Candidatus Vesicomyosocius sp. SY067_SCS001: one gene and its partner. The main gene of each other region encodes a partner of the protein of the gene in region 2 in a complex. Links are inferred from orthologs where the notes say so. Each region holds a gene or a part of one and is shown on either strand. Other genes may lie near its edges. The genes, in order: mnmE and mnmG.

What was found.
Region 1: the proteins of mnmG (region 2) and mnmE are in contact, whole or in part, in a solved structure (PDB 9HIP), measured with the Escherichia coli proteins. The link is inferred for Candidatus Vesicomyosocius sp. SY067_SCS001 from one-to-one orthologs.

What each region holds. Positions count from the first base shown.
Region 1 is NZ_CP054877.1:954,698-964,797, forward strand. The notes cover bases 5,831-8,830. They hold mnmE (tRNA uridine-5-carboxymethylaminomethyl(34) synthesis GTPase MnmE), read right to left. Parts: upstream 8,003-8,830; coding sequence 6,659-8,002; downstream 5,831-6,658. Other genes in these bases: HUW60_RS04620 (histidine kinase), read right to left, coding at 5,831-6,618; gshA (glutamate--cysteine ligase), read right to left, coding at 8,002-8,830. Outside these bases: HUW60_RS04610 (rhodanese-like domain-containing protein), read right to left, coding at 4,053-4,502; HUW60_RS04615 (response regulator), read right to left, coding at 4,508-5,137; more of HUW60_RS04620, read right to left, coding at 5,134-5,830; more of gshA, read right to left, coding at 8,831-9,564; HUW60_RS04635 (thiamine phosphate synthase), read left to right, coding at 9,968-10,100. UniProt on the Escherichia coli protein: Exhibits a very high intrinsic GTPase hydrolysis rate. Involved in the addition of a carboxymethylaminomethyl (cmnm) group at the wobble position (U34) of certain tRNAs, forming tRNA-cmnm(5)s(2)U34.
Region 2 is NZ_CP054877.1:70,076-80,042, forward strand. What follows is about bases 5,494-8,360. They hold mnmG (tRNA uridine-5-carboxymethylaminomethyl(34) synthesis enzyme MnmG), read left to right. Parts: upstream 5,494-5,921; coding sequence 5,922-7,799; downstream 7,800-8,360. Other genes in these bases: fba (class II fructose-bisphosphate aldolase), read left to right, coding at 5,494-5,853; HUW60_RS00365 (hypothetical protein), read left to right, coding at 8,133-8,360. Outside these bases: tkt (transketolase), read left to right, coding at 1-551; gap (type I glyceraldehyde-3-phosphate dehydrogenase), read left to right, coding at 657-1,652; HUW60_RS00345 (phosphoglycerate kinase), read left to right, coding at 2,101-3,279; pyk (pyruvate kinase), read left to right, coding at 3,272-4,714; more of fba, read left to right, coding at 4,792-5,493; more of HUW60_RS00365, read left to right, coding at 8,361-8,933; HUW60_RS00370 (TatD family hydrolase), read left to right, coding at 8,940-9,710; HUW60_RS00375 (RluA family pseudouridine synthase), read left to right, coding at 9,707-9,967. UniProt on the Escherichia coli protein: NAD-binding protein involved in the addition of a carboxymethylaminomethyl (cmnm) group at the wobble position (U34) of certain tRNAs, forming tRNA-cmnm(5)s(2)U34.

The DNA of each region.
Region 1 (10,100 bases), 880 kb from region 2 along the record:
GGGGTTTTTCACCCCCTTTATCGTTACTCATGTCAGCATTCGCACTTCTGATACCTCCAGTAAACCTTACAGTTTACCTTCAACGGCTTACAGAACGCTCTCCTACCATTGCAATAAATTGCAATCCGTAGCTTCGGTATGTAGTTTTAGCCCCGTTAAATCTTCCGCGCAAACCGACTCGACCAGTGAGCTATTACGCACTCTTTAAAGGAATGGCTGCTTCTAAGCCAACTTCCTGGCTGTCTTGGCCTTTTCACATCGTTTCCCACTTAACTACAATTTTGGGACCTTAGCTGACGGTCTGGGTTGTTTCCCTTTCCACTACGGACGTTAGCACCCGCAGTGTGTCTCCCATGCTCATACTTGTCGGTATTCGGAGTTTGCAATGGCTTACTAAGCCTTGACGACCCGCTAACCATAACAGTGCTCTACCCCCGACAGTAATACATGAGGCTCTACCTAAATAGATTTCGGAGAGAACCAGCTATCTCCGGGTTTGTTTGGCCTTTCACCCCTATCCACAGCTCATCCCCTCATTTTTCAACATAAGTGGGTTCGGGCCTCCAGTTAGTTTTACCTAACCTTCACCCTGGCCATGGATAGATCACCCGGTTTCGGGTCTACTCCCAGCAACTAAACGCCCATTTAAGACTCGGTTTCCCTACGGCTCCCCTATTTGGTTAACCTTGCTACTGAGAAGTAAGTCGCTGACCCATTATACAAAAGGTACGCAGTCACAGAATAAATCTGCTCCTACTGTTTGTATGCATACGATTTCAGGTTCTATTTCACTCCCCTCCCGGGGTTCTTTTCGCCTTTCCCTCACGGTACTTGTTCACTATCGGTCATTAGAGAGTATTTAGCCTTGGAGGGTGGTCCCCCCATATTCAAACAGCGTTTCACGTGCGCCGCCTTACTCGATTTAACATAAATTAAACTTTCCTATACGGGATTATCACCCTGTATCATTGAACTTTCCAGAACATTCTAGTAATTTAAAATATGCTTAAGGGCTGGTCCCCGTTCGCTCGCTGCTACTAAGGGAATCTCGGTTGATTTCTTTTCCTCTAGGTACTTAGATGTTTCAGTTCCCTAGGTTCGCTTCCTTAACCTATTCTATTCAGTTAAGGATAATGGTCTGATGACCACTGGGTTTTCCCATTCGGAGATCTCCGGATTAAAGCTTATTTATCAGCTAACCGAAGCTTATCGCAGATTATCACGTCCTTCATCGCCTTCTAATGCCAAGGCATTCATCATATGCACTTATTCACTTGACCATATAACCCCAAATTATCTATTTATACTTTATCTATGTACTGTATAAATTTTTTGCTTAATTAACTATTTAGCAAAGCTAAACCTCTTAATCACTCAAAAAAATACTTTGCAAATAAATAAAATTCAAAACCTTATAATATTGGTGTTTATAGTTAGTATTTCACCTTGAAGTCACAAATTATGATAAATCACAATTGGTGAATTCTTTTTATTTCATTGAAAAATTAATTTCTCAATGAGAATCCATATTTTTTGAAATTGTTGTGTCAATGCAATACACCAATACAGACTATTATGATAATAATCTTCGCGTTGTTATATTGTATATTTACAAACTTTACTTCATGTATTAAATTGTTAAAGAGCTCTACACTCGAAGGCGCAGTATAAAAACTTAAACAAAACAACAATTAAAAATTTTTTTGTTTAAGTTTTCTTTGCACAATAAAAGAATACTTGGTGGAGCCAGGGAGGATCGAACTCCCGACCTCTTGCGTGCAAGGCAAGCGCTCTCCCAGCTGAGCTATGGCCCCTTTTTGCTTACAGTATAAACTATATAAACTATAAGTTTATTATAAAAGGGGACTTAATTAAACTTACGTAATAAACGATGGGCCTGAAGTAATCATAACGCAAAATTTGGTGGGTCTGGATGGATTTGAACCACCGACCTCACCCTTATCAGGGGTGCGCTCTAACCAACTGAGCTACAGACCCAAAATTATTTGTCTATTTTTATTATTTTATGCAATTATCATAAAAATTATCGCACAAATAGTGTGAGGTAATTTTTATTACCTTTATCATTATTAAACAACTTGTTGTGGACACTCATACTTTTCTTAAGGAGGTGATCCAGCCTCACCTTCCGGTAAGGCTACCTTGTTACGACTTTACCCCAGTCATGAATCACACCGTGGTAACCGTCCTCTATAAAATAGTTAAACTAGCTACTTCTGGTGCAACCCACTCCCATGGTATGACGGGCGGTGTGTACAAGACCCGGGAACGTATTCACCGTAGCATTCTGATCTACGATTACTAGCGATTCCGACTTCACGGAGTCGAGTTGCAGACTCCGATCCGGACTACGAAAAGATTTGTGAGATTAGCACCACCTCACGGCTTAGCGACCCTTTGTCCTTCCCATTGTAGCACGTGTGTAGCCCTGGTCGTAAGGGCCATGATGACTTGACGTCGTCCCCGCCTTCCTCCGGTTTATCACCGGCAGTCTCCTTATAGTTCCCACCGTTATGTACTGGCAAATAAGGATAAGGGTTGCGCTCGTTACGGGACTTAACCCAACATCTCACGACACGAGCTGACGACAGCCATGCAGCACCTGTATCCGCATTCCCGAAGGCACCAATCTATCTCTAGAAAGTTTGCGATATGTCAAGACCAGGTAAGGTTCTTCGCGTTGCATCGAATTAAACCACATGCTCCACCGCTTGTGCGGGTCCCCGTCAATTCCTTTGAGTTTTAACCTTGCGGCCGTACTCCCCAGGCGGATAACTTAACGCGTTAGCTTCGCCACTAAAGGGTACCCCCCCCAACGGCTAGTTATCATCGTTTACGGCATGGACTACCAGGGTATCTAATCCTGTTTGCTACCCACGCTTTCGTACCTCAGTGTCAGTATTAGTCCAGAAAGCTGCCTTCGCCATTGATGTTCCTTCTGATATCTACGCATTTCACCGCTACACCAGAAATTCCACTTTCCTCTCCTATACTCTAGTCTTCCAGTTTCAAATGCAGTTCCTAGGTTGAGCCCAGGGCTTTCACATCTGACTTAATAAACCACCTACGCACGCTTTACGCCCAGTAATTCCGATTAACGCTTGCACCCTCCGTATTACCGCGGCTGCTGGCACGGAGTTAGCCGGTGCTTCTTCTAAAAGTAACGTCAAAAATAATAGATATTAGCCATTATTTCTTCTTCCTAATTGAAAGTGCTTTACAACCCTCAGGCCTTCTTCACACACGCGGTATTGCTGGATCAGGCTTGCGCCCATTGTCCAATATTCCCCACTGCTGCCTCCCGTAGGAGTCTGGACCGTGTCTCAGTTCCAGTGTGGCTGATCATCCTCTCAGACCAGCTAAAGATCGTCACCTTGGTGAGCTTTTACCTCACCAACTAGCTAATCTTACGCAGGCTCATTTGATAGCGAAAGCATATATAATTAGAGGCCTTCTTTACTTTATCAAGATTATGCGGTATTAATCCGGATTTCTCCGGGCTATCCCCCACTATCAAGCAGATTCCTACGCGTTACTCACCCGTCCGCCACTCGACGCCTACTAGCAAGCTAGTATCGTTTCCGTTCGACTTGCATGTGTTAAGCATACCGCCAGCGTTCAATCTGAGCCAGGATCAAACTCTTCAGTTCAATTCTAACTATTTAGAACATCTAAAAACAATTCAAATAAATAAAATTTGCTTTATGTTCAATTTTTTTAAAAGCTTATTTGCTTTAGTTTTTAATGTGCACTTGCACAATTTTATTGTACGAGTGCCCACACAAGTTGTTTAATATATTTTTAAAGAGCAACTACAACATTAAATTGATAAAGCAATTTTTTTGCTACAGTTAAAAACAAAAAATTATACAGATAACAACTAATCTGTCAAGTATTATTTTTAACTTTATACTTTCCAGTCCTTATTTAATTAAAAATTAAGGACATTTTCATATAATATTACAAATTATAATAAAGAAAAATTAATTAAATTAAATATTAATTAACATTATCTTTACCAAGATGATAACTTAATCCTTTGAAATCACTCTATTAAGCCAATCATCAGCTTGATTAATATCAACAATTACATGATTGGAATTCACCATTTCAAGATCATTATCATTCCAACCTTTAATTCCCATTTTTAATGAACGAACCTTAGTAAAGCCCATTTGTTGCATAGTCAAAGTTGCAAGTACACTACGATTACCTGAGCGACAAATAACAACAATATCTTGGTTTATTGCTTGTACTAATTTTGGCACAGTGTTATCATAATTCCAAACACACGCACTCTCAAGTATACCTCTAGGAACATGAATTGAATTTTTAATATGCATCATATCAAATTCATCTTGCTCACGAATATCTAATAATATTAAATCTATATTTTTTTGAATCTCTTCTTCTAAGTCCCACGAAAATACCTCAATCACTGATGTTAATGCTTGTGCTACTAATTTTTGATATCTATCCATTGATTTTATTTACAATAACCTTTTTGTGTAACCATTACTGCTACTTCAACGCGTGAGCTTAGTGATAATTTTTTAAGAATTGACTTGACGTGTAGTTTAACTGTACCATCAGAAATACCCAATTCTCTAGCAATGACTTTATTACTATAACCACTAGACACCTGGCAAGCTACTTCTTTTTCTCGACTAGTTAAGGAGTCAAAAGAAGGCTCATTGTCGGTTAATTCATCCCGTAAAGCCTTTGCTAGTATATATCTCATATCTTGTGCAACAACAATTGAACCTTTGATAACTTCATCTAGAGCATCGACTAGTTCATCTGGATCCATGTCTTTTAATAAATAACCTTGGGCGCCATGTTTAAGACAACTACGTAAATCATATTCTTGGGTACTAGTAGTTAACATCACAATTGGTATTGTAATATTCTTTGTTTTGAGTATTTTTAACACTTCAAGTCCAGACATTTGAGGCATGCGTAAATCTAATAGAATAATATCTACTGATAAAGAAGGAATTTCTATCAAACCTTGCTTTGGCGAAGCAGCAGCACTGGCACTAATTTGTTTAGATTCCAATAAAGCAATGAGTCCATTACGAAACAAGGCGTGATCATCAATAATGTAGATTTTCACGATACCTTCTGGAAATTGACTATAACACGTGTACTTCCATCAACTCCTGATTCGATTTTAATACTAGCACCAATTCTTATTGCTCGTTCTTTCATAATATTCATACCAATATTATTTCCCATTACTTCACTTTCATTTTGGTCTTTTTCAAATCCAACACCATCATCTTCAATCAATAATTGACAATTAGGTTCTGCTAAAAGCAAAACACGTACATTACGAGCTTTAGCATGTTTACGTATATTAGACAATGCCTCTTGGGTGATACGCATAATTTGCATTTCTACTTCTGGAGATACTTGTAACTTCCCCTCAACCTGTAAATAGGTAGCAATACCTTCTTCTGACATAAATCGATTAAGTAAAGTTGTTAAAGAAGCCTTAATTCCTTTAGGATCTAACGGTATACGAAAATTATACATAAGTTCACGTAACTCTTGGTTTGCTTGAGTAATATTAGACTGTAGGCTTAGCACTTTATCGTTTGCATCAGATTTTTTACCTACTTTAAGTATGTTTCCAAGTGCTGTTACTTGTAATTTTAAACTATAAATAGTTTGTGCTAATGAGTCATGTATTTCTTGTGATAAAAATAAACGTTCTTGTGACAATTCCATACGTTTAGTTTGGATATCTAGCCAAGCTTTATCTAATGAAATAGCAATATTTTCAGCAATAGAACTAAGTAGTACACGCTCATCAAAAGCCAATGATGGCAATGTATCAAAAAACAAATTAAAGGTACCTAATGTTTTTCCATGATACCTAAGTGGTATAAATATCGTACCAACACTTGCTTTGGTTTGAGATTTCTTACCGACACATTGTGCACAGGTATGTACGCTAAATTGTACACAAGTATCACTTGCCATAGCCACTTCACCACAAAAACAGTCTGCACTTAATACATCTATTACTTGTCCTTGTTTATCAATTACACCCTGTGTTGCCATCAAGTGAAGCTGACTATCATCAGATAAACTACGTGCAGCACCTGATGAAGCACCAGTCATCTTAATAAGAATGTCTAAAAAGTGTGCAAATAATTCATCAATTGAATGTATTTTATTAAGTTTTGATGACACACTATATAACGTTTCTAAAGAGGCAGATTTTTTACTTAAACGCTGAACTTGTTTATTTAAAATACTCTCCATATCATCATATAAACATTGATTTTCATCAATTAGATGATTAATCGCTTTTGCAACAGGCTGAAACGTGGTTTTTTGATTATCACTTAAACGTACACTTTGACTAAACTTATAACCATCTACCCAACTTTGCAAGTCGCTAAATGGAGATAAGAAATCTTGACGAATAGACAAGTATAGGCCCAAGTAGACCAATAAAATTAGAATAACCAATAATATATCAACTACGCTAGTCATTGTATAAGAAAGCATCGCTTCATACATTAACAATGGTGAAAGCAAAATCGTGACTAAAAAGTAAATATAAAATTTAGTTTTAATATTCATTATTTTTTAGTTTAAAACCAAAAAACAGGCCTTTCTTATTTTATTTCCCAATACAAAAAGAAGAAAATATTTCATCAAGTAAATCATCCGATGAAAATTCACCAGTAATACTACCCATAAATTGACCAGCAAAACGTAAATCTTCAGCCATTAACTCTATTGCGCCATTTTCTAATTGCATAGTAGCATTTCCAATAGACACTAATGATGCTTCTAGAGCAATGATATGACGTCTTCTAGCAAGCACAATTCCTTCTGATAAATCTTCTAATCCTGAAATATTAAATAACTCTTTTCGTAATAATTTTATACCTTCTGAATACTTAGCTGAAACTGACAATTGCACAATATCATTAATCACTTCTCTTTTAATAACGCCATTCGTTAAATCCACCTTATTTTTAATCAACAATAAAGATTGATCATTAATATTTTTAGGTAGTATGGATAAATCTGGCTTATCATCTTGCGCGTCAAATACCATTAGCACTACATCAGCATGCTCAATCTCAAAATTCGCTCTCTTGATACCTTCTTTTTCTATCTTATCATGGCTATTACGTAGACCTGCTGTATCAATAATATTAAGTGGTACGCCATTTACATGAACAGTTTCTTTCAGAACATCGCGCGTTGTACCTGCAATATCAGTCACAATAGCGCTAGATTCTTGTGTAAGTGCATTAAGCAATGAAGACTTACCAGCATTGGGCTTCCCAGCAATAGCAACATTCAACCCTTCTCTTAAAATAACACCTTGTGTGGTAAATTTTAAAATAGTTTCAACTGTCTGTTTGATGTCTTTTATTTTACATTTAACTTGATCTGATTGCAAAAAATCAATTTCCTCATCCGAAAAATCTATAGTTGCTTCAACAAAAACTCTAAGCTCAATAATAGATTTAGTAAGTGCATTTATTTGATTAGAAAACTCACCCGATAAAGACCTAAATGCTGACTTAGAGGCTCGTTTTGAATTAGCATTAATCATATCTGCAATCGCTTCTGCTTGTACCAAGTCCATTTTTCCGTTTAAAAAAGAACGCTTTGAGAATTCACCTGACTCAGCTAGTTTAGCACCAATGGATATGGCAGATTCCAGTAAAGAGCGCATACCAATCATACCACCATGTCCTTGAAACTCTAATACATCTTCACCTGTAAATGAGTATGGCTTTGGGAAAAACAAAGCAATTCCTTTATCTATTTCAGTACTTTCTTGATCAAAAAATAAGCCATAATATGCATATCGTGGTTTGGGAATAAACCCAAGCATTTTTTTTGCAATAACTTTACATAATGGTCCTGATACACGCACTATGCCAATACCCCCTTTACCAACACTACTGGCTAATGCGCAAATTGTTGTTTTACCGCTATTCATTAATTTTTAAGATATTTTATAAAATACTCAGTTAGAAATGTATCAAAATCTACCAAATCAGAAGCTTCAATTTGGAGTTGTTTTTGACATGAAACCTTTGCTTGATGATCTAAATAATCGAAATGTTTCTTATTTATTGTATTAAATAAGAACTCACTCCTATATTTCTTAGATAATGAATTAGTGTAATCAAAAAAACCCTGATTACGGCTTTTCATCTGACTAAGAGCTATCGCAGAAGGTGTTAAATCTGGATTGTTAATACGACATGCTATATCTCGAATAGACACTTGATGGCTTTCACTTAATAACGCTGTACAATATTCCATCTTAGTGATAATATCAGTCCCCCACTTCTGGCGTGAAATCTGTTTACCTTTGTACATTAGCATTAATTTAGGCTTACGACCTTCATGGGCAACTAGCTGATCATTAGTGTCAATTCCAAACTGTTCTGAGGTAGAAATAGCACAAGATGGCTCAAGTAAACAAAACAACATAAACGCTTCTAAAAAATGAATTTGTGGCTTATCGATACCCAATGATAAAAGTGGATTAATATCTATCGACCTTAGCTCAACATAGCCAATACCGCTACTACTTAGCGTATTTAAAGAATTTTTATTTGACTCAAGAAACGGTTTCGGACGTACAGAAGCATAATACTCATTTTCAATCTGTAAAATATTAGTATTAAGCTGCTGATATTTCCCGTGACGTTTTACACCAATCATTTCATACTCAAAACAAGAAGTTTGCATCCCTACTTTAAGGCTGTTTATATAATGACTCAAACTGTTGTAATTAGCTTTAACACCTGCTTCATCCTCAGCTAAATTTTGATAACCAATATCTCCCATACGCAAAGAGGTAGCATAAGGCTCGTACAAAGTTGAATCATTAAATTCAACCAACGAATGGGCATGGTACCCTTTTAAGAATGACTTACATACAGCAGGTGATGCTCCAAATAAATAAGGAATTATCCAACCATAACGCACTATATTACGGATTAGACCCATATAGCCATTATCAATAAATGACCTTAACACTTCTGTAGGAGCAAATAATCTTTTATATTGTTTCCAAAATTTATTAGAAAATGAATAATTAAAATGAATTCCTGCAATAGTTTGCATAACACTACCGTAACGGTTTGCTAGTCCTTGACGATAAATTGTTTTCAACATTCCTTGGTTAGAAGTTCCATATTGAGCTATAGGAATGGTAGTTTCACCACGAATAACGCAAGGCATGCTAGTTGGCCAAAAATTTTGATCTTTAGGCAAATGATGATACAAATAATACTGCGTATTTTCTAAAAAAGATAACATCTCTACTGCCCCACTAAGCGGGGGTGTTACCAATTCTACTAAAGATTCAGAAAAATCTGTGGTAATATTGGGATGCGTTAAGGCACAGCCTAAAGCATAAGGATGCGGTACTTGAGAAATTCCACCTTTCCTTGACACTCGCAATCCTTCTTTTTCCAAACCCATTAAATTACCTTTCAATAGTATATCAAATGGTTTTAATCGTTGAATTTTTTCCTTTAATTGCAAAACAAATCCAGATATTAAAATAGTACTATTTTACATTAGGACAACTCATGAAAACAATCAAGGCAATTGTAGTTATTTTACACAACAAAAACCAAGTAATACTAAATACAAAACGTAAAAAAAGTTGATGAATAGTTTATTAAAGTTACATGATGACAGAATTATAAAATATTGAATCAAAATAACAGCCATAATTAGAGAACTAAATAAAGAGTTAGATAAATACAAATTAAGCAACTAACTCTTAATACAACTAAGATACATAAGTATAAAGGCAGAACTGTTTAGTTAAATATTCATAATATACATCTAACATACAAAGACATCTTTTGGTATTAAAGGTTAAACAATATATTAGATTGGTATTAAACAAGCATTAAATAATTGTAAACTACTACCTTCCATGAAAACATTTATCAATTCCATTGCTCTGCCAAATAAATATTGGATCACCCCATCAAACAACCATCAAAGTAATAAATGGATGAAAAACTTTAACCAAAAACTAACACAAAATATAAAACTCATCCAACTTA
Region 2 (9,967 bases):
AGTTAGCAACTATGCGTATGATTCCTAATTTCCAGTCTTGGAGAGGGTGTGATGCAGTTGAATCAGCAGTTTCTTGGAAGGTGGCGATGCTTAGAGGTGATGCACCAACAGGATTAGTATTTTCACGTCAAACTTTGATAGCAATGGAACGAACTTCTGAACAAGTAGAAAATATTGAAAAAGGAGGTTATGTTCTTAAAGATTGTGAAGGTGTGGCTGATATTATTTTTATTGCAACTGGCTCTGAAGTAAATTTAGCAATTAAAGCGGTAGCGGCAATAAATGTTAAGGTTCGTGTAGTTTCAATGCCTTGTACAAATGCTTATGATGATCAAAATCAAGCTTATAAGGATTCAGTTTTAACGCCAGGTGTTAAGCGTCTTGCGATTGAGGCAGGTGTTGCTGATGGATGGTATAAATACGTAGGCTTAGATGGTGGCGTGGTTTGTATGACAACTTTTGGTGAGTCTGCACCGGCAGATCAATTATTTAAAGCATTTGGTTTTACCATAGATAATGTTATTGCACAAGCAAAAGCCATTATTGGTTAGATAATACATTTAAACATGGTAAAAATGACTGACACTTTTTAAGTGTTTTGAATGAAATTTATATCTAAATGGTATAATTTAATGAAGTAAAAAAGGAGTAATAAAATGGCAATAAAAATAGGTATTAATGGTTTTGGTCGTATTGGTCGTATGGTATTTCGTGCAATTGCAAAAGATTTCCCAGAATTAGAGGTAGTTGGTATTAACGATTTATTAGAGAATGATTATTTAGCATACATGCTTAAATATGATACAGCCCATGGTCGTTTTGATGATGATATTACAGTTGATAGCGATAACTTTTTTATTAATGGTAAAAAAATTCGCTTGTCATCTGCACATGATCCTTCTAACCTTTCATGGGGTGATATTGATGTAGATGTAGTAATTGACTGTACTGGTTTTTTCTTAACTAAAGAATCTTGTCAATCGCATATTGATGCAGGTGCAAAAAAAGTGGTTCAATCAGCACCATCTAAAGATGATACACCAATGTTTGTTTATGGTGTAAATCATATCGAATATTCAGGTCAAGTTATTATTTCAGCTGCATCTTGTACTACAAATTGTCTTGCACCAATAGCTAAAGTGATTAATGATAATTGGGGCTTAAAGCGTGGTTTAATGACAACAATTCATGCATCAACAGCAACACAGAAAACAGTCGATAGTCCTTCAATGAAAGATTGGAGAGGTGGTCGTTCGGTATTTGAGAATATTATCCCTTCATCAACAGGGGCTGCTAAAGCAGTAGGTGTTGTATTGCCAGAACTTAATGGTAAGTTAACAGGTATGGCATTTCGTATTCCATCAGTTGATGTTTCAGTTGTTGATTTAACTTGTGAGTTAAACAAAAGTGCAACTTATGAACAAATTTTTGACGCTATGAAAGAGGCTTCACAAGGATCAATGAAGGGTACGTTGGCTTATACTAAAGATGCAGTTGTTTCAAGTGATTTTCGTGGTTTTAGCGCTTCTTCAATTTTTGATTATGATGCAGGTATTGCCTTGGATGATACGTTTGTGAAAGTTGTATCTTGGTATGATAATGAGTATGGCTATACCTGTAATATGCTTCGCTTGGTTGAGTATGTTGCTTAATTTATTAAAAAGATACGTCTTGTATTGCTTATTAGTTGTGCTCTTATGTTATATTTGTATATGGAAAATTCACAACTTAATTTTGGTTAGTTGATTGGAAAATTAAAACAAGTTATTATAAATAATCAGTTTAGTATTTTGATATTAAAGATATACTAGAGATTTTAGATATAAAAGACTAAAAATTAGCAGAGGAGTTTTGCATATTTAAAATTTGCAATTTAAAATCCGTAAAAGATATCCTTGAAAAGGATATCAATTTAGTTACAATGTTGTTGTGTTGAATTTCGGTATATATTAAGAATAATTTTACCAAAGTTGGGTTAGTATTACTATCTAAATAAATGATTCAACTATCGAATGCCAATATATGATTATCGTTAGTTGAGCTTGTTGAAAAATCCTGATTAAATTTGTTGATCAGACTATTGAATATAGGAGAATTATTATGTCAGTTATTAATTTATCAGATTTAGATTTAAACTCAAAACGAGTGTTAATTCGTCAAGATCTTAATGTGCCGATTTCTAATGGTGTTGTTACCAGTGATAAGCGTATCAAAGCTTCATTACCAACTATTAAAATGGCTTTGAAGCAAGGTGCTAAAGTAATGTTAATGTCACATCGTGGTCGTCCAATTGAAGGCGATCCCAGTGATGGATTTAGTCTGCAGCCTGTTGCAGATCGTTTGAGTGAGTTATTAAACATTCAAGTGCGTTTAGAAAAAGATTGGTTGGATGGTATTGAAATGAACAATGGAAAGGTAGTGCTTTGTGAAAATGTTCGCTTTAATGTCGGTGAAATGGTTAATGATGATAAGTTATCTAAGCGTATGGCGGCTATTTGTGATATTTTTGTGATGGATGCATTTGGTACTGCACATCGTGTGCAGGCATCTACTTATGGCGTTGCTAAATATGCGCCTATTGCTTGTTCTGGTCCTTTATTATCAGAAGAACTTGATGCACTTGGTAAGGCGTTAGACAATCCTAAACGTCCAATGGTTGCAATTGTTGGTGGCTCTAAAGTTTCAACAAAATTGACTGTGCTTGAGTCGTTATCCAAGATAGTTGATCAACTAGTTGTAGGTGGTGGTATTGCTAATACTTTTATTGCAGCCCAGGGCTTTAACGTAGGTAAATCTTTATGTGAGTATGATTTAATTCCAATAGCTAAAAAGCTTATGAAAGATTGTGAAATTCCAGTATCAAAAGATGTAGTATGTGGTAAGGAGTTTTCAGATGTTGCTAAGGCTGAAACTAAAGCATCAAAAGATGTTGCTGATGATGATATGATTTTTGATATCGGACCTAAATCTGCTCAGCAGTTAGCTGATATTATGAGAAATGCAGGTACGATCGTATGGAATGGTCCAGTTGGTGTGTTTGAGTTTGATCAATTTGCTGCTGGTACGGAAACGTTAGGTAAAGCGATTGCTGAGTCTAATGCATTTTCAATTGCTGGTGGTGGTGATACATTAGCAGCTGTTGATAAATACGGTATCGAGGATAAAATAAGTTATATTTCAACAGGCGGTGGTGCATTCTTAGAATTTCTTGAGGGTAAAAAATTACCAGCAGTAGAAGTTTTAGAACAAAGAGCTTTAGAGGTTATAAAACTTGCCTAGAAGAACTAAAATATTAGCGACACTTGGCCCTGCAACGGATAAAGATGGTGTATTAGTTAGTATTCTTGAGGCTGGTGTTAATGTTGTGCGCATTAATTTTTCACATGGTTCAGAGAAAGAACATTTGAACAGAGTTAAGGCAGTACGCGCTTGGGCAGAAGCTAATCAAACTTATGTAGGTGTTTTAATGGATCTTCAAGGCCCTAAAATTCGTATTGCTGCTTTTAAAGGTGGCATAAAGATTAAGTTGAATAATGGAGATATTTTTGCACTTGATGCTGATTTAGATGAAAACTTAGGTAATAAATATTCGGTGGGTATTGCATATAAAAAATTACCACAAGAAGTGCAACCTGGTAGTATTTTGCTTCTAGATGATGGAAAAATAATACTAGAAGTTACTGATATTAAAGGTAATAAAATTAATACCAATGTGGTTCAAGGCGGTATTTTGTCAGATAAAAAAGGAATTAATCTTCGTGGTGGAGGTTTATCTGCTAATGCACTAACCAAGAAAGATAAAAAAGATATTTTAATTGTAGCAAAAGCTAAAGCGGATTATGTGGCTTTATCATTTCCAGTTAGTGGTGATGATGTACGTGAAATTAAGAAATTATTAAAACAGGTAGATTGTGATGCTGGCGTAATTTCAAAAATTGAACGTGCTGAGTCCTTAGTAGAGAGTGTTATTTTAGATATTATCAGAGAATCAGTGGGAATTATGGTGGCGCGCGGTGATTTAGGTGTTGAAATTGGTGATGCACAATTACCTGCACAACAAAAACGTTTAATTAAGTTAGCTAGATCAAATAATCGAATAGTTATTACTGCAACACAAATGTTAGAATCAATGATTATTAATCCAATTCCAACTCGAGCTGAGGTTTTTGATGTCGCTAATGCAGTATTAGATGGTACCGATGCAGTAATGCTTTCAGCTGAAACAGCAGTAGGTAATTTCCCCGGTAATGCTGTTAAAGCCATGCACGATGTTTGTATTGAAGCTGAAAAAAATCCAATTGCTAAAATATCTCATCATCGTCTTGATGAAACCTTTACTTATATTGATGAAACCATTGCTATGAGCGCAATGTATGCCGCTAATCATATGGGCGCTAGAGTGATTTCTACTTTAACAGAAGGGGGTAAAACCGCTATATGGATGTCAAGAATTAGCTCAGGTATTCCTATTGTAGCAATGTCTGATAAGATATCTACTTTGCAAAAGGCTACGCTTTATCGGGGAGTTCATCCTTGTTTTTTGTCCACTAAAAAAGATTGGACAGAGATAAATAAGGCCGTTATTAAGCGCTTACAAATTGGAGATTTTGTTTATGATGGCGATACTGTTATCTTAACTAAGGGTATGTATAAAAATAAGTCTGGCGGTACAAACTTGATGAAAATTTTGACAGTTGGTGATTCAGAGTATTAAAATAAGAGTAAAAGTAGTTTTATTTATATAAATAATAAAAGTAGTAAATTTTAAAAAAACTTAAAAAGGAGAAAAATATGTTAATTTCGTTAAGAGAATTATTAGATCATGCTGCAGCTAATAACTATGGCATGCCAGCATTTAATATTAATAATATGGAACAAGTCCATGCTATTATGGAAGCAGCAGATAAAACTAATAGTCCTGTTATTATGCAAGGTTCTGCTGGTGCACGAGGCTACGCAGGTGAACCGTTTTTACGTCATTTGATTTTAGCGGCAATTGAAATGTATCCACATATTCCAGTGGTGATGCATCAAGATCATGGTTCTGATCCGTCTGTTTGTTTGCGTTCAATTCAATCTGGCTTTTCATCAGTGATGATGGATGGTTCATTAAAACCAGATATGAAAACGCCAGCTTCATTTAAGTATAATGTTAATGTAACTACTGAAGTTGTAAAAATAGCACATGCAGGAGGTGTTTCTGTTGAAGGTGAATTGGGTTGTCTAGGATCATTAGAAACTGGAATGATGGGCGAAGAAGATGGTCATGGCTCTGAAGGTAAATTAGATTTAGACATGTTGTTAACTTCAGTTGAAGAAGCTGCTGATTTTGTTAAATCAACTAATGTTGATGCATTAGCTATTGCTATCGGCACTTCTCATGGTGCTTATAAATTTACTCAAGAGCCAACGGGTGATGTGTTGCGTATTGATAGAATCAAAGAAATACACGCACGTATTCCAAATACTCATTTAGTGATGCATGGTTCTTCTTCAGTGCCACAAGATTGGCTAAAAATTATTAATAATTTTGGTGGTGATATGGGTCAAACTTATGGTGTTCCTGTAGAGGAAATTCAAGAGGGTATTAAGCATGGCGTACGTAAAGTTAATATTGATACTGATTTACGTATGGCGTCGACTGGCGCGATTCGCAAACACCTAGGTGAAAATACATCAAACTTTGATCCCCGTAAATTCTTAAAAGAAGCAACTAATGCGATGAGTGATATTTGTTCAGCGCGTTTTGAGGCATTTGGTTCAGCAGGTAATGCTGATAAAATCATCGTATCTTCATTAGAGACCATGAGTAAAAAATATCTTTCTATTGAGTTAGACTCTCAAGTAAAGTAGACATATAATAATTAATAATAAACAAGGCTCGTTAAAAGACGAGCCTTGTTTATTTAAACTTCATAAATATGAAACAATCTAAGCGTTATTTAGTTATTGTTATTGGAGGTGGTCATGCTGGTACAGAAGCGGCACTTGCGAGTGCACGTATGGGAGTTAGTACGTTGCTCATTTCTCATAATATTGAAACACTTGGACAAATGAGTTGCAATCCTGCAATTGGTGGGATTGGAAAAGGACATTTAGTTAAGGAAATTGATGCGATGGGTGGTATTATGGCACACGCGATTGATAAATCTGGGATACAATTTCGTACATTAAATGCCTCAAAAGGTTCTGCAGTACGTGCTACTCGTGCACAGGCTGATCGTATTTTGTATAAGTCAGAGATTCGTTATGCTTTAGAAAATCAAGATAATTTATCTTTATTCCAACAAGCAGTTGATGATTTAATTATTGAAGACGGTCGAATTAAAGGTGTAGTGACTCAAATGGGGCTTGCTTTAATGGCAAATAAGGTTATTCTTACATCAGGTACTTTTTTAGGCGGTATTATCCATATTGGGCAACGTAATTTTCAAGGTGGTCGTGCAGGCGATGCACCTTCCAATGCTTTATCAATAAAATTACGTTCTTATGATTTAGGTGTTAATAGATTAAAAACAGGTACACCACCAAGATTAGATGGAAGAACATTGGATTATTCTCTCATGCAAGTACAACCAGGAGATATGCCACTACCGACATTTTCATTTATAGGTGTTAAAGAAGAACATCCAAGACAGATTCCTTGCTATATTACTTATACAAACAATAGAACCCATGATTTAATTCGTAGTGGATTAAAAGACTCACCTATTTTTACTGGAAATATAGAAAGTATTGGCCCTAGATATTGTCCATCCATTGAAGATAAAGTAGTACGTTTTAACGAACGTGATTCACATCAAATTTTTGTTGAACCTGAGGGACTAAGTACTAATGAGGTTTATCCAAACGGAGTGTCTACATCGTTATCTTATAAAGTGCAACTAGATTTTATTAATTCAATCAAGGGTTTCGAGAATGCACAAATCATACGTCCAGGCTATGCGATTGAATATGATTTTTTTGATCCTAAAGGATTGAAACAAACATTGGAAGTTAAAAAAATATCAGGATTGTATTTTGCTGGACAGATTAATGGCACTACTGGTTATGAAGAAGCGGCAGCTCAAGGGTTGTTAGCAGGTGTTAACGCTGCATGTGCCATATTAGAAAAAGACGCTTGGTTACCGAAACGAGATGAGTCTTATATTGGAGTTATGGTAGATGATTTAATTACAAAAGGTACTAATGAGCCTTACCGAATGTTTACCTCGCGTGCTGAATATCGCTTATTATTAAGAGAGGATAATGCAGATGAGCGCCTCACACCAAAGGCTAAAGAACTTGGGTTAATTAGTGAGGCTCGTTGGCAGTCTTTTCAAGTTAAATATAAGGCTGTTGAACAAGAAAAAAAACGTCTTAAAAACACTTGGATACAAGCAAATGACACTCAGGCAAATACGATTTTAAATCAAAATATAAGTCATGAATATTCTTTATTTGAATTACTGAAACGACCGAAAATTGATTATCAAATATTAAGTAAAATAGAATCTGGTAAGCCATTTTTGACGGATATTATTTTAATGAGAGTGATCGAAAATCAAATTAAATATGCTGGCTATATTAAGCGTCAACTAGTGGAGATTAAAAAATATCGTAAGAACGAAAATACAGTATTATCTACAAATATAAATTATAACTCAATTAAAGCGCTCTCTGCTGAAGTTAGACAAAAACTTGAACTATATAAGCCAGAGACTATTGGTCAAGCAAGCCGTATTCAAGGTGTCACTCCCGCTTCTATTTCTATTTTATTAGTTTATTTAAAAACACGCATTATTCAAGATGAATGTTAAAGGACACTTTAATAGGCATGAAGTTTGAAAGTGAACAAGTCAATAAAGTTATGAACTATGTTACATTGATTATTAATTAGAATAAGGCTTACAATCTAAGTATTATTAGAATTTTGGAACAATGTAATTTTATGCAATTTGATAAATTTAATGATGATTAACAATTTTTAATTTAGTTAATTATAGACTAGAACTATGTCAGATTAAATTTTGCTTTAGATAGATTATTTTAATAGTTTTTTTAGAAGGTTGAAAAAATATTGAAATTGATTCAATAATTATTATGCGATAATAATGGATACTTGTTAATAAAAGGAATTGATTAGGAGAGGAATGAAAAAGATAGGGTATTTTTTAATAGTATTAATTGTTATTTTGGTTCTTATTATGATGTTTGTATTTGATCCAATAGTAAAAAAATACGTACAAAAGTATGCACAAAATATACTTAAAACACCGATAACTATTAGTCAATTTAGCAGTAGCTTTTTGGATAAGCGTTTAAATATTGATTTTATTGAAGTGCATAATCCACCAAGTTTTAATAATAAAAATGCTTTTTATTTGGATCACCTTGTATTAGAAATCGGTGATGATAGCACTCTAGATTTAATTGTTATTGATGAGCTATCTTTTGATGGAATACATTTTATTTTGGAGCAAAATAAGACTAATGTAAATTTAGTTACACTAATTGATAACTTAGGTAAAAATAGTAATAATACCACTTTATCTTCATCTGATAAAACTCATGGATTTATCGATAAAAGAATTAAGATTAATCAATTTAATGTTATTAATACCACATTAAAAATTGATACTAAATGGCTTAAAGAGACAATTAAAGTACCTAATATTAATCTTCAAAAATTTGGTGGTAGCAGTGGTATCACACTTAGTAAAGTTGGTCAAGAATTGATGGAAATTATTCTTAATAATTTAGAAGATGCTTTAGATAAAAAAAGTATTGAACTAGGAGAGAAAGAAATCAAAGAAACTCTAATTCGAAGATTATGGATTAATAATATTCAAGAAAATTTTAAATTGGATAAATTCAAAGAATCATTAGATTTTAGTGAAACTAATAAGATACAAAATCAAGCTAAAGATTTATTTCAGAAACTTGGTTTTTAATTAATTATGCAAATAGTTGACTCGCACTGTCATCTTAATAAGTTAGATTTTGTTAATTTTGGTGGTAATATTGAGAGTGTAATCGCTCATGCCAAAGAATTATCTGTTATAAAATTCTTGTGTGTGTGTATTGATTTAGAACATTTTGATGAAGTACTATTTTTGGCGAAAAAGTACCCCCAAATTTATGCTTCAGTTGGTGTACATCCTGTTAATACAAAAGGCAAAGATCCAAGTATTTGTCAGCTTTTAAAATTAGCAAATTATGAAGAGGTTATTGCTATTGGAGAAACTGGTTTAGATTATTTTCATATTGAAAAAGCAATAGCTGATTGGCAACGAAATCGTTTTAGGCGGCATATTAGAGCTTCGAATCAATCAGGCAAGCCAATGATTATTCATACACGTAATGCCAAAGAAGATACTATTAAGATTATGCAAGAGGAAAAAGCCAAACAAGGTGTAATGCATTGTTTCTCTGAAGATTGGGAAACTGCTCAGATGGCATTGGATTTAGGTTTTTATATTTCTTTTTCTGGTATTATCACTTTTAGAAGCGCTAAAGATTTACGTGAAGTTGCAAAAAAAGTACCAAGTGATAAATTATTAGTTGAAACTGATTCTCCCTATTTAACACCTATGCCTTATAGAGGCGCTTCTAACTTACCAGCTTATAGTTATTATGTTGTTGAGAAGTTAGCTGAAATTCGTGGTGTGAGTATTAATGACATCGCTTGTACAACTACAAGTAATTTTGAACAACTTTTTTTAACATGAATACTATCTTTCAAACTATTGATGAATTTTCACAGGGTCAACGTTTGGATAATTATTTATTTAAAACACTTAAAGGCGTTCCTAAATCTCATATCTATAGAGTTATTCGTAAAGGCGAAGTACGTGTTAATAAAGGTAGAAAAAAATCAGAATATAAATTAAACTTAGACGACATAGTTCGTATTCCACCAATTAAAGTGTCTACAACTAAGTTTATGCATACTTCATATGGTTTAAAAAAAATATTAACCAATTCT